DNA from 2 places in the Kribbella voronezhensis genome. Region 1 is predicted to be linked to the other one. Evidence: riboswitches for the same ligand, from Rfam matches in the RefSeq annotation. Region 1 holds a riboswitch; the other holds the start of a gene.
The links. Region 1 has a riboswitch for cobalamin ahead of EV138_RS36115 (ribonucleoside-diphosphate reductase subunit alpha). Riboswitches for the same ligand answer to the same signal wherever they lie in the genome.
Positions count from the first base shown of each region.

Region 2: it holds a riboswitch for cobalamin, as region 1 does, so the genes downstream of both, EV138_RS01010 (magnesium chelatase subunit D family protein) here and EV138_RS36115 (ribonucleoside-diphosphate reductase subunit alpha) in region 1, are expected to answer to the same signal.

Region 1 covers NZ_SOCE01000003.1:311,932-317,807, forward strand. Annotated here, with positions in the region: gene EV138_RS36115 (ribonucleoside-diphosphate reductase subunit alpha) at 1-2,375, opposite strand, end outside; cobalamin riboswitch at 2,509-2,644, opposite strand; partial or broken gene EV138_RS36120 (serine hydrolase domain-containing protein) at 2,781-3,883, shown strand; gene EV138_RS36125 (DinB family protein) at 4,027-4,608, opposite strand; gene EV138_RS36130 (Fic family protein) at 4,695-5,876, opposite strand, start outside.
Region 2 covers NZ_SOCE01000001.1:221,451-227,326, forward strand. Annotated here, with positions in the region: gene EV138_RS01010 (magnesium chelatase subunit D family protein) at 1-1,855, opposite strand, end outside; cobalamin riboswitch at 2,234-2,370, opposite strand; gene surE (5'/3'-nucleotidase SurE) at 2,909-3,670, opposite strand; gene cobN (cobaltochelatase subunit CobN) at 3,714-5,876, opposite strand, start outside.

The DNA.
Region 1 (5,876 bases):
GGGTTGGCGACGGTGAACTCGCCGGACATGTTCGACTTGACGAACAGGTTGCGGTAGATCGGCTCGATCGACTGGCTCACGCCGCAGATGTTGGAGATCGTCGCCGTCGGTGCGATCGCCAGCACGTTGGAGTTGCGCATGCCGTCACGGAGTACCTTCGCCCGGAGTACGTCCCAGTCGAGTTGCTTGCCGGTGTCAACGGTCAGGTCGCCGTTGCGGGCCTCGCGGAGCAGTTCGAGCGAGTCGATCGGGAGGATGCCCTGGCTCCACAGCGATCCCTCGTACGTCTGGTACCGGCCGCGCTCCGCGGCGAGGTCGGTGGACGCCTCGATCGCGTGGTAGCTGATCTGCTCCATCGAGCTGTCGGCGAACTCGACCGCGGCGTCCGAGCTGTAGGGGATCCGAAGTGCGAAGAGCGCGTCGGCGAAACCCATCAGTCCGAGGCCGACCGGGCGGTGCCGCTGGTTCGCGCGCTCGGATTCCGGCGTGGTGTAGAAGTTCACGTCGATCACGTTGTCGAGCATCCGGACGGCCGTCTTCACGGTGTCGCGGAGCAGGTCGGCGTCCAGCCCGGTGCCGGTCAGGTGCGCGACCAGGTTGACCGAGCCCAGGTTGCAGACCGCGGTCTCGTCGACGGTGGTGTTCAGCGTGATCTCGGTGCACAGGTTCGACGAGTGGACCACGCCGTCGTGTTGCTGCGGCGACCGCAGGTTGCAGGCGTCCTTGAAGGTGATCCACGGGTGACCGGTCTCGAACAGGACGGTCAGCATCCGGCGCCACACGTCGACCGCCTTCACCCTGCGGAACACCCGGATCTCGCCGCGCTCGGCGGCCCGCTCGTAGTTCTCGTACGCCGTGGCGAAGGCCGCGCCGTACAGGTCGTGCAGGTCCGGGACCTCGTCGGGGGAGAAGAGCGTCCAGTCGCCACCGGCCTCGACCCGCTGCAGGAAGAGGTCGGGCACCCAGTTCGCCGTGTTCATGTCGTGCGTACGGCGGCGTTCGTCGCCGGTGTTCTTGCGGAGGTCGAGGAACTCCTCGATGTCCATGTGCCAGGTCTCGAGGTACGCGCAGACGGCACCCTTGCGCTTGCCGCCCTGGTTGACCGCGACCGCCGTGTCGTTGGCGATCTTGAGGAACGGTACGACGCCTTGCGACTCACCGTTGGTGCCGCGGATCTTGGCGCCGATCCCGCGCACCGGAGTCCAGTCGTTGCCGAGTCCGCCCGAGTACTTCGCGAGCAGCGCGTTGTTGCGGATGCCGGAAAAGATGCCGGCCAGGTCGTCCTCGACGGTGGTCAGGAAGCACGAGGACAGCTGCGGCCGCGTCGTACCGGAGTTGAACAGCGTCGGCGTCGAGGACATGAAGCGGAACGAGCTGAGCAGCTCGTAGAACTCGATCGCGCGGTCCTCGCGGTTGTCTTCCTTGAGCGCGATCCCCATCGCGACGCGCAGGAAGAACGCCTGCGGAAGCTCGAACCTGGTCTTGTCGATGTGCAGCAGGTAGCGGTCGTAGAGGGTCTGCAGGCCGAGGAAGGCGAAGTCGAGGTCGCGCTCCGGCTTGATCGCCGCCGCCAGCTTCGCCAGGTCGAAGGTGGCCAACTCGGGGTCGAGCAGCCCGGCGTCGATCCCAGTTTGGATGTAGAGCGGGAAGTAGTCGACGTACGCCGTGGCCATGTCGGCCTGGCTCGCCTGGCGCGGCTCGCCGTGCACCCGGCCGAGCGTCTCCCGGCGGATCTGGTCGAGCAGCAGCCGAGCCGCGGCAAAGCTGTACTCCGGCTCGGTCTCCACGTAGCCACGGGCGGCCATCACGAGGGCCAGCTCGACCTCGTGCTGGGCGATGCCGTCGTAGCAGGAGCCGAGTGTCTCGTTCAGGATCAGCTCGGCGTCGACCGACTCGAGGCCTGCCGCCGCCTCGGCGACGATCACACGCAGCCGGTCGATGTCGAGAGCTGCGGTGGTGCCGTCGGCGGCACGGACGTTGATGACGGGCTTGGTGTCGAGCTCGGCGGTGGTGTCGGGGGTGCGGGCCTTGGTGCGCTCCTCGCGGTAGAGCACATAGGCCCGGGCGACCTGGTGCTCGCCGGCCCGCATCAGCGCCAGCTCGACCTGGTCCTGGATGTCCTCGACCTGCACGCTGCGCCGCGCGTCACCGCGGCTGGTCAGTGCGGCGACGACCCGGTCGGTCAGGTCGGCGACCAGGTCGCGGACGCGATGGCTGCTGCCGGCCTCGGCGCCTTCGACGGCGAGGAAGGCTTTGCTCAGGGCAACCGAGATCTTGGTCGGGTCGAACGCGGCACTGCTCCCGTCACGCCGTACGACGGTCAGCTGGTGCGGTGCTCGTCCGGTGGTTGGTTCAGATGACGAAACGATGGTCACAAGCGCTCTCTCCACGCGAGTCTTTGACGACCGGGACCTGGGGAGTTGCGCGCACGACGAGACAGGGGCCGCTACCGAACCCGTTCTGTCACGCCCTGCGGCCCGCCCTCGAGGCCTCGGACAGCGCACACCGGCGGTGTGCGCCCCGGCGACAGGTATTCGGGCTCACGGAACACAGTCCCCGCTTACCGCTGCGGGGCAGCTCCGGATTTCCACCGGATTCCCCTGTCGACCAGTAGGAAGACACTAACCCCGCAACCCCTACATCTAGTGGTACGACGCGCCGCGTGTCGCACATGTTGTGGAAAGATCGCCTCGTGGGCCAATGTCAAGCTGGGCTCGACAGCTCCGACCAAGTACTGCGAGTCGCCGGTGGGGCGACGCCGTCGCCTGAGAGGAACCGGGATGAGCGATTTGCAGGAGCGGGTGCAGGCTGTCATCGACAGGCTGGTCGAGTCGGGAACCGAGACCGGGGTGCAGGCCGCCGTCTATCGCCGCGGCGAGTTGATCGTGGACGCGGTGGCCGGCGTCGCTGACAGCGAGACCGGGCGGCCGGTCGGGTCGGACACGCTGTTCTACGCCGCCTCCGCGGTCAAGGGCGTCGCCGCGACCGTCGTGCACGTGCTGGTCGAGCAGGGAGTCTTCGGTTACGACACCTTGGTGGCCGAGCTGTGGCCCGAGTTCGGTGCGCACGGCAAGGAGTCCGCGACGGTCAGACAGGTGCTGACTCGGCCGGGGTCCCGGCGGTGCCGGCCGACCTGACAGTGGAGCGGCTGTGTGACTGGGACGGGATGTGTGCGCTGATCGCCGACCTCGAACCGTGGTGGAAGCCGGGGGAGCGGGTCGGCTATCACGCTGTCACCTTCGGGTTCATCGTCGGCGAGATCGTCCGGCGGGCGACCGGGAAGCCGATGTCGCAGGTGCTGGCCGAGGGGATCGGGGAGCGACTGGGGGTCGCCGGCGAGTTGTTCTTCGGCGTACCGGCTGCTGCGCTGGACCGGGTGGCGCGCTGCGAGGACGACCCGGAGGGGGCGGCGATGTTCGCTTCGCTGCCACCGGACTTCCCGTTGTTCAAGGCTGCTCCTCTTCAGCTGTTCCCGAATGCCGCCTATGCCAACAACCCCGGCCTGATCAGCTCCGACGTGCCCGCCGGGGGAATCGTGACCGCCCGATCGATGGCCCGGATGTACGCCGCGCTGCTCGACGAGGTCGACGGTGTCCGGCTGGTGAGCCCGGCCCGGTTGCGGGAGATCGCGAGTCTTTCCACGGCCGGCAACGACGAGATGACCGGTGGCCCGGCGCGGTACGGGCTCGGCTACACGATCGGCCAGGTGGGGATGCGACCGGTCGCGCCGACCGTGTTCGGCATGGTGGGCTTCGGGGGCGGGGCGGCGTACGCCGACACGGCTACCGGCGTGGCGGTTGCTGTCACCAAGAACCGTTTCAACCCCGTTGAAATGAACGCCTTCGACCAGGTCTGGGAGCTGGCCACCGGGGCGCTTTCCTGAGAGCTGGTTGTGCCCCCGGCCCACTGGATGAACGGTGGGACAGGGGGACCTGACCGCCGGGGCGTTCTCCGGGCGGTGGAATGGAGCAGTCGCCCCAGCGGTCAGGCGCATCAGGACCGGCCGGATGACGGCCGGCGGGCTGGTCAGGCGGCCAGGGCGTGCAGGTCTTGCAGCGTCATGATCTCGGAGCCGTGGTGGATGAGTTCGCGGTTGAGCCGGAGGACGACGTGGCCGAAGGGCTCGGCGGCGTCGAGCTCCGTGGCTTGGGACAGGCCGACGGTCATCGCCTGCTCCTCGTCCAGCTCGGCGATCGAGTTGCTCCAGGCGTCCACCCAGTGCGCGAGCCAGGCGACCGCGTCCTGCGCGTTGCCGTGCAGGGTGATGTCGGCCCGGCCTTGCCTGCTCGCGCCGAAGGTCCACTCCCAGCGCTCGAAGAAGGTCTCGGTCAGATGCGCGATCAGCCAGGCGATGGTCCGCGGCCCCCGGTGATCCGGCTCGTCCGGCCATTGGGCGACCCACTCGCCGGACCCGAGCGATCTGAACCGGCCGGCATATTGCCGCCGGACGACGGTCAGCGCCTCGCTGCTCGGGCGCCAGAAGTACTCCTCGTCGGTCAGCGCGGCGAGCCGGCCCGACAACACCATCCAGCTGAAGCCGAGCTGCCCGCGCACCATCGCCATCGCCGATGGTCGCTGCAGGATGTCCCAGTCGAACGGCTCCGGCATCACAGATCCTCACACTCCCCGATTTGGTCCTGCTCTCGAACGTATGTTCGAATTGTTCATCGAGAAAGCGAGGAAAGTCAATCAGCTCAGCGTGTTGGTCGTGGCACTGACGGAACGGGTCTGCTAGGCGCCGCGATCAGGGTGTCCGCGGCCGGACTGGCGAACCGGCGTTCGAGGAGGGTGAAGGCATCGATCAGTTCAGGAGCTTCGTAGATCCGGTTGCGGCGACCGTCCGTGATCTCGCGCAGGACACCAGCCTCGGTCAGCCGGGTGAGTGCCTGGTTGGCGGCTTGTTGAGACCTGTCGATCAGCTTGGCCGCGGCGGCCAGAGTCAGCACGGGTGCTGCCGGCAGCGTCTCGATCAGGAGATCGACGGCCGAGCCGGCCCGAACGGGCGCGGCTCGCTCGCGCCATTCGGTCTTGAGATCCGCCGCGGTGCGCTCGAAGCGAGCCGCCTCGGCGGTCGCATGGCTGCAGGCCGTGGCGAACATGAGAAGCCACTGGTTCGCCGCCCGGCGAGCACGCGGACTCGTCGCCCTGCCGGTGTGCCGGAAGGCGGTGAGCGCTTCGACGTACTGCGTGGCGTGGGTGGCGAGCGACAGCGAGACCGGCGGGACGCTGCGTTCGACGAGCCCTTCCGCCCGCAGTACCAGGTGGATCAGCGCGCGCCCGGTGCGGCCGTTGCCGTCGGCAAAGGGATGGATGGTCTCGAACTGGGCGTGCGCGATGGCCGCTTTCGCCAGCACGGGCAGGCGCGATTCGCGGACGAAGGTCATCAGGTCGGCCAGCAGGTCGGGCACCAGTTGGGCGGGCGGCGGAACGTAGTACGCCTCGGCGGGGGAGCGGCCGCCGATCCAGTTCTGCAGGAAGCGCACCTCGCCGCCGTACTCCGGTGTCGGCGAGTGCGCCATCAATCGCCGGTGTGCTTCGAGCAGGTGCTCCACCTCGAGTTTGTCGCCGGTCCGGACGGACTCGGTCACCCAGGTCATCGCGTCCACCGCGCCGAGCACCTCGTCGGCGGTGACGTCGTGATGCCGGGAGTCGTCCCTCAGTACGTCGGCCTTGAGCAACCGCCGCGCCCCGACCACCAGGCCCTCGATCTGCGACGACCCGACCGCCTCGGCCCGCAACAACAACCGAGCCAGCGCCTCACTGTTGGTCAGCACCGCGGCCGTCGCGTCCAGCCGCGCGAGATCCCCGGCCGCGTCCTCCAACGCGGACAGCACGTCGTCGTCGAGATCGAACTCCCGCCCCACCAGCGGATCCGG
Region 2 (5,876 bases), on a different contig from region 1:
CCGTCACGAGCACCAGCAACGGCCGGCGCCGAGGATCACGGATCGCCGCGATCCGCAGTACGTCGGCCGCTTGCAGCAGCCCTTCGGCGAGCGGGGTTCGACCGCCGGTCGGCAACGATTCGAGCCGCCGTACCGCGGTCTCGACGCTACCCGTCGGCGGCAGAGCCACCGTGGCGGTCGCACCGGCAAAGGTCACCAGACCAACCTTGTCGCGCCGCTGATACGCATCCAGCAACAACGAAACAATCGCGGTCTTCACCTCACCCATCCGCCTCTTGGTCCCCATCGACCCGGACGCATCGACACAGAAGAGCACAAGATTCCCCTCCCGCCCTTCCCGCACAGCCAACCGAATGTCGCTCCCCCGCACAACAAGCCCCGGCCGCCAAGACCGCGCACCTGAGGGGGTGGGCTTGGTTGGCGTGTCGGCGGTGCGGCGGGTGTGTTGGTGGGGGGCGGCTGCGCGGATGGTGGCGAGGAGGTGCGGGCGGCCCGGCTCGCGGCCGACTCGGGCACGGTCGCCTACGACGCGACCGACCTCGGTGATCGCGCGGGACCGGCGACCGGCGACGCCGGCTCCTGCTGCTTGGACGCTGAGCAAGCGAGCCTTGTAGGGCTCGGAACTGGCTGCCACCTGACCAGTCGGCGCAGGGCCCGGGAGAGCGCTCTCTGGGTTCTCTCGGGCAGTCTGGTCCGAGGAGGCCTCCTGGTCCGAGGATGCGTCGTGCTGCGGGGATGCGTCGTCGTGCTCTGGGGGTGCGTCGCCTTCCTCTCCCCCATCGCTGTTGTCCGGGCCACCACCGTCCGGACCACCACCCGGGTTGTCCGGGCCGCCGTCGGGATCGTCGTCGGGGTCCGGTTCGGGTGGGGTGCTGTCTTTGATCGCCTGGTCGAGTTGCTCGTCGTCCAGGCCGGGCGCGTCGAACGGGTTGCGGCGTTTGCGGTGCGGGAGAGCGAGCTTGGCCGCCGCTCGTACGTCCTCCACCTCGACCACAGTGCGCCCTGACCAGGCGGCGTGGGCGACCGCGGTACGGGCTGTGACGAGGTCTGCGCGCATGCCGTCGACGTCGAAGGACGCGCAGATCTCGGCGATCTGACGGAGTGCGGCGTCCGTCAGGATCACCTCCGGCAGCAGGCTCTGCGCTTTCACGATCCGCTCGGCGAGTTCGCGTTGGGCGTCGGCGAACTTGGCGACGTACGCCGCCGGGCCGGCCTCGTAGCTCAGCCGCGCCCGCATCACCTCGACGCGAACGGCCGGGTCCCGGCTCGCGACGACATCGACCGTCAGGCCGAATCGGTCGAGAAGCTGAGGGCGGAGCTCGCCTTCCTCGGGGTTCATGGTGCCGACGAGCACGAAGCGCGCCGGGTGGGTGACGGAGACACCGTCCCGCTCGACTGTCGCGCGACCCATCGCTGCGGCATCGAGGAGTACGTCGACCAGGTGGTCGTGCAGCAGGTTGACCTCGTCGACGTACAGGAGTCCGCGATGTGCAGCGGCCAGCAGACCCGGCTCGTACGCCGTGACGCCTTCGGAGAGCGCTCGCTCGAGATGCAGCGAGCCGAGTACGCGGTCTTCGGTCGCTCCGACCGGTAGCTCGACCAATCGCGCGGATCGCAGGGAGCGCTCTCTCCCGTTCTCGCCGGCGATCTCGTGGGGACCGTCGGGGCAGTCGGAGGAGGGGTGGTTCGGGTCACAGGAGAAGCGGCAGGACGGGATCACCTCGATAGCGGGGAGGATCTCAGTGAGGGCGCGAACAGCGGTGGACTTCGCCGTACCCTTCTCGCCCCGGATCAGTACTCCACCGATCGCCGGCGAAACCGCCGCAAGAATCAAGGCGAGCTGCAGCTCTTCCATCCCCACAACAGCGGTGAACGGAAAGCCGTCCGACAGCGCACCGCGAGGCGCGGACCCCTCCGACAGAGAGCCGCGAGGCGCGGACTCTCCCGCCGGAGCGCCCTGCGGTGAGGGGGCCTGCGACAGCGCGCCGCGAGGTACGGATCCTTCCGCCGGAGCGCCCTGCGGTGAGGGGGCCTGCGGCAGCGCGCCGCGAGGCGCGGATCCTTCCGCCGGAGCGCCCTGCGGTGAGGGGGCCTGCGGCAGCGCGCCGTCGGGCTCGGGCGCGGGGGTGGGGGCAGGCTGAGAATTGGGTGGAGCTGGCCGCATCAGCGGTGTTCCCTTCGTCCTGCGGGTGTCCACGCCCGCCTCGGCACCTGGCACGCCCGGAACGCGGAGAGCGCTCCCTGGCGGACGGCGGGAGATGTCCTGGCTTCCGGGTTCGCACCCGGTCACAGTGGCGGGACCGCCCCGGACTCCGGCTCCTTCAGAGCCGTCACCGGTGTTCCTCTCCAACCGTCCCGGCGATCATTCCACACCACCTGGCATCGCTCACCGCCCGGAGACCAACCTCACCCGGCACCCTCCCGGGAACCGAACCAGCAGCCTCTCGGGGAACTGGACTAGCAGCCTCCCAGGAACCCGGACCAGCGGGCTCCGGGAACCCGGACGCGCGGGCTCCCGGGAACGCGGCCTAGCGGGCTCTCGGGCTCGCGGGAACCGGACTAGCAGGCTCCCGGAACCCGCCTAGGAACCCGCCTAGCGGGCTCGCGGAACCCAGACTGGCGGGCTTGCGGGAACGCGGGCTCGCGGGCTCCCGGGAACGCGGGCTCACGGGCTCACGGAACCTTGCCTGGCGGGCTCGCGGACTCACGGGCTCGCGGAACCTGGCCTGGCGCGCTCGCGGGAACGCGGCCTCGCGGGCTCGCGGGCTCGCGGGCTCGCGGGCTCCCGGGCTCACGGGCTCACGGGAACCGGACTAGCGGGCTCCCGGGAACGCGGGCCTGGCAGGCTCGCGGAACCCGGACTGGCGGGCTCGCGGGAACCGGGCTGGCGGGATGTCGGGGGCGCGGGCTAGTCGAGGTGCTTGCTGAGGTGTTCGGCTGGGCTGGTGTCTGGGAGGGCCTGGACGCCGGTGATCGAGGTGACGGTTACATAGCCCTCGGTCAGTAGTGCCTCGTCGGATTCGGGGTCCTGGGACGGATCCGGGTCGCGCAGGATCATGATCGGCTCGCCGGTGGGCGCCACGCCGGCCTTGAGGCGACTGGGGTTCACCGGTGCCAGGCGGGCGCTTCGGACGCCTCGCAGGTCGGTCTTCGGGACGTCCGGAACGTTGATGTTGAGGACCGTGCCGACCGGTTCGTCGCGGAGCCAGTCGATCAGCTCGGCGGCGATGTCCGCCGCGACCTCCAGGTGCCGCGGGTCCTCGGAGCCGATGCTGATCGCCAGCCCCGACACCCCTTGGGTCGCGCCGGTGAGCGCTGCGCCGACCGTGCCCGAGTGCAGGATCGCGCCGAAGTTGTAGCCGTGGTTGATCCCTGACACGACCAGCTCCGGCGACTTGCCGAACGCGCCGAGGCGGGCCATCGTGACAGCGAGCGCCGGCGTGCCGTCGACCCCGATGTAGGTGATCCCGTCGTCGTCCTCCGAGGCGGTCGTGATCGGCCGGTTGACCCAGCCGGCCCGCGCCGTACCGACGCCGCTCTGGTCCGTCAGCGGCGCCACCACCAGCACCTCGTGACCGGCCGAGGCGACGGCGCGCGCCAAAGCCCGGATCCCCCGAGCCTGGTAGCCGTCGTCGTTGGTGATCAGGACTCGCAACTGCTCAGAAGCCATGTCATTACCCAATCACACGACCGGACCGCCCCCGGATGGTGTCTCAGCCGCGATCCTCGATGTCACCTTCTGTTTCCAGGACGGCCGTGCGCAGGGTTTCCAGAGCCTCGTCGGTGGGTTCCGACCACAGACCGCGCTGAGCCGCCTCGAGCAGCCGTTCGGCGATACCGTGCCGGGCCCACGGGTTCGACTTGCGGAAGAACTCGGCGATCTCCGGATTCGCGACGTACTCCTTGGTCAGCGTCTCGTACATCCAGTCGTCCACGACGCCCGCGGTCGCGTCGTACCCGAACAGGTAGTCCACTGTCGCGGCCATCTCGAAGGCGCCCTTGTACCCGTGCCGTTGCATCGCCGCCATCCAGCGCGGGTTCACCACGCGCGCCCGGAAGACCCGCTTGGTCTCCTCCTCGAGCGTCCGCGTCTTCACCTGAGCCGGTACGGCGGAGTCGCCGATGTACGCCTTCGGGTTCGACCCGGTCAGGTGGCGCACCATCGCGACCATGCCACCGTGGTACTGGAAGTAGTCGTCCGAGTCCATGATGTCGTGTTCGCGGGTGTCCGCGTTCTTCGCCGCTACCTGGATCCGCGCGTAGGCGCGCTCCATCGACGGCCGGGCCTCCGCGCCGTCGAGGTCCTTGCCGTACGCGTACCCGCCCCAGACGGCGTAGACCTCGGCGAGCTCGGCGTCGGTCCGCCAGTTCCGGGCGTCGACGAGTGGCAGCAGCCCCGCACCGTACGAGCCGGGCTTGGAACCGAAGACCCGGGCCGTCGACGACCGCAAGTCATTGCCCTCGGCAACATCAGCCTGGACGTGCGCGCGAAGGTAGTTGTCGCTGGCATCTTCTTCCAGCGCGGCGACCGTCCGAACGGCTTCGTCCAGCAGCGAAACCACGTGCGGGAAGGCGTCCCGGAAGAACCCCGAGATCCGGATCGTCACGTCGACCCGCGGCCGACCGAGCTCATCCAGAGGGACAACTTCGAAGCCGGTGACGCGGCGGGACGCCTCGTCCCAGACCGGGCGGCAGCCGAGGAGCCAGAGCACCTCGGCCAGGTCGTCGCCTTGAGTGCGCATCGCGGAGGTGCCCCACACGGTCAGGCCGACCGATCGCGGCCACTCCCCCGTCTCGGCCCGGTGTCGAGCGAGCAGCGAGTCGGCCAGCGCGACGCCGACGTCCCACGCGTTGCGGCTCGGGATGGCCTTCGGGTCGACCGCGTAGAAGTTGCGGCCGGTCGGCAGGACGTTCACCAGACCGCGGGTCGGCGAGCCGGACGGGCCGGCTTCGACGAAGCGGCCGGCCAGTGCACGCAGTACGTTGGTCAGCTCGTCGCCGGTCCGGGCCAGTCGCGGCACGACCTCGGTGGCGGCGAAGGTCAGCGAGGCGGTGACGCCGTCGGACGCGCGGCCGAGAACCTCGTCGACGACGACCGGCACCTTGGCCGCATCCCAGCCGAGCGTTTCCATACCCAGCACGAGTTTGCGCGCGACGGACTCCAGCAGGTCCACACCGTCGGCACCACTGATGGCCGGCAGATCGGCGAGCGTCGCCAGTTCCGCGAGCTCCGGCACGACCTGTCCTGGGTCGGCGAGCATCGCGGCCTCGTCGACACCGAACGTGTCACCCAAGGCAGCACGCAGACCCCGAACCGCGCCCGCCTTGCCGCCCCACATCTGCTGCGCACGCAGTACTGCGAGGACCAGGTTGACGCGGGCCTCGCCGACGGGACCGCCACCGAGGATGTGCAGCCCGTCGCGGATCTGGACGTCCTTGATCTCGCACAGATACCCGTCGAGGTGCAGGACGAACTCGTCGAACTCCTCGTCCTCCGGCTTCTCGGACGTGTGCAGATCGTGGTGCAGTTGGGCCGCCTGGATCAACGTCCAGATCTGCGTCCGCAGCGTCGGCACCTTGTCCGGGTCGAGCGCGGAGACGGTCGCGTACTCGTCGAGCAGATACTCGAGCTTGGCCATGTCGCCGTACGTCTCGGCGCGCGCCATCGGCGGTACGAGGTGGTCCACGATCACCGCATGCCCGCGCCGCTTCGCCTGCGTCCCCTCCCCCGGGTCGTTGACGATGAACGGGTACACGAGCGGCAGGTTGCCCAGTACGGCGTCCGGCGCGCAGTCGGCCGCCATACCGATTCCCTTGCCAGGCAGCCATTCCAGCGTGCCGTGCTTGCCCAGGTGCACAACGGCGTGCGCGCCGAA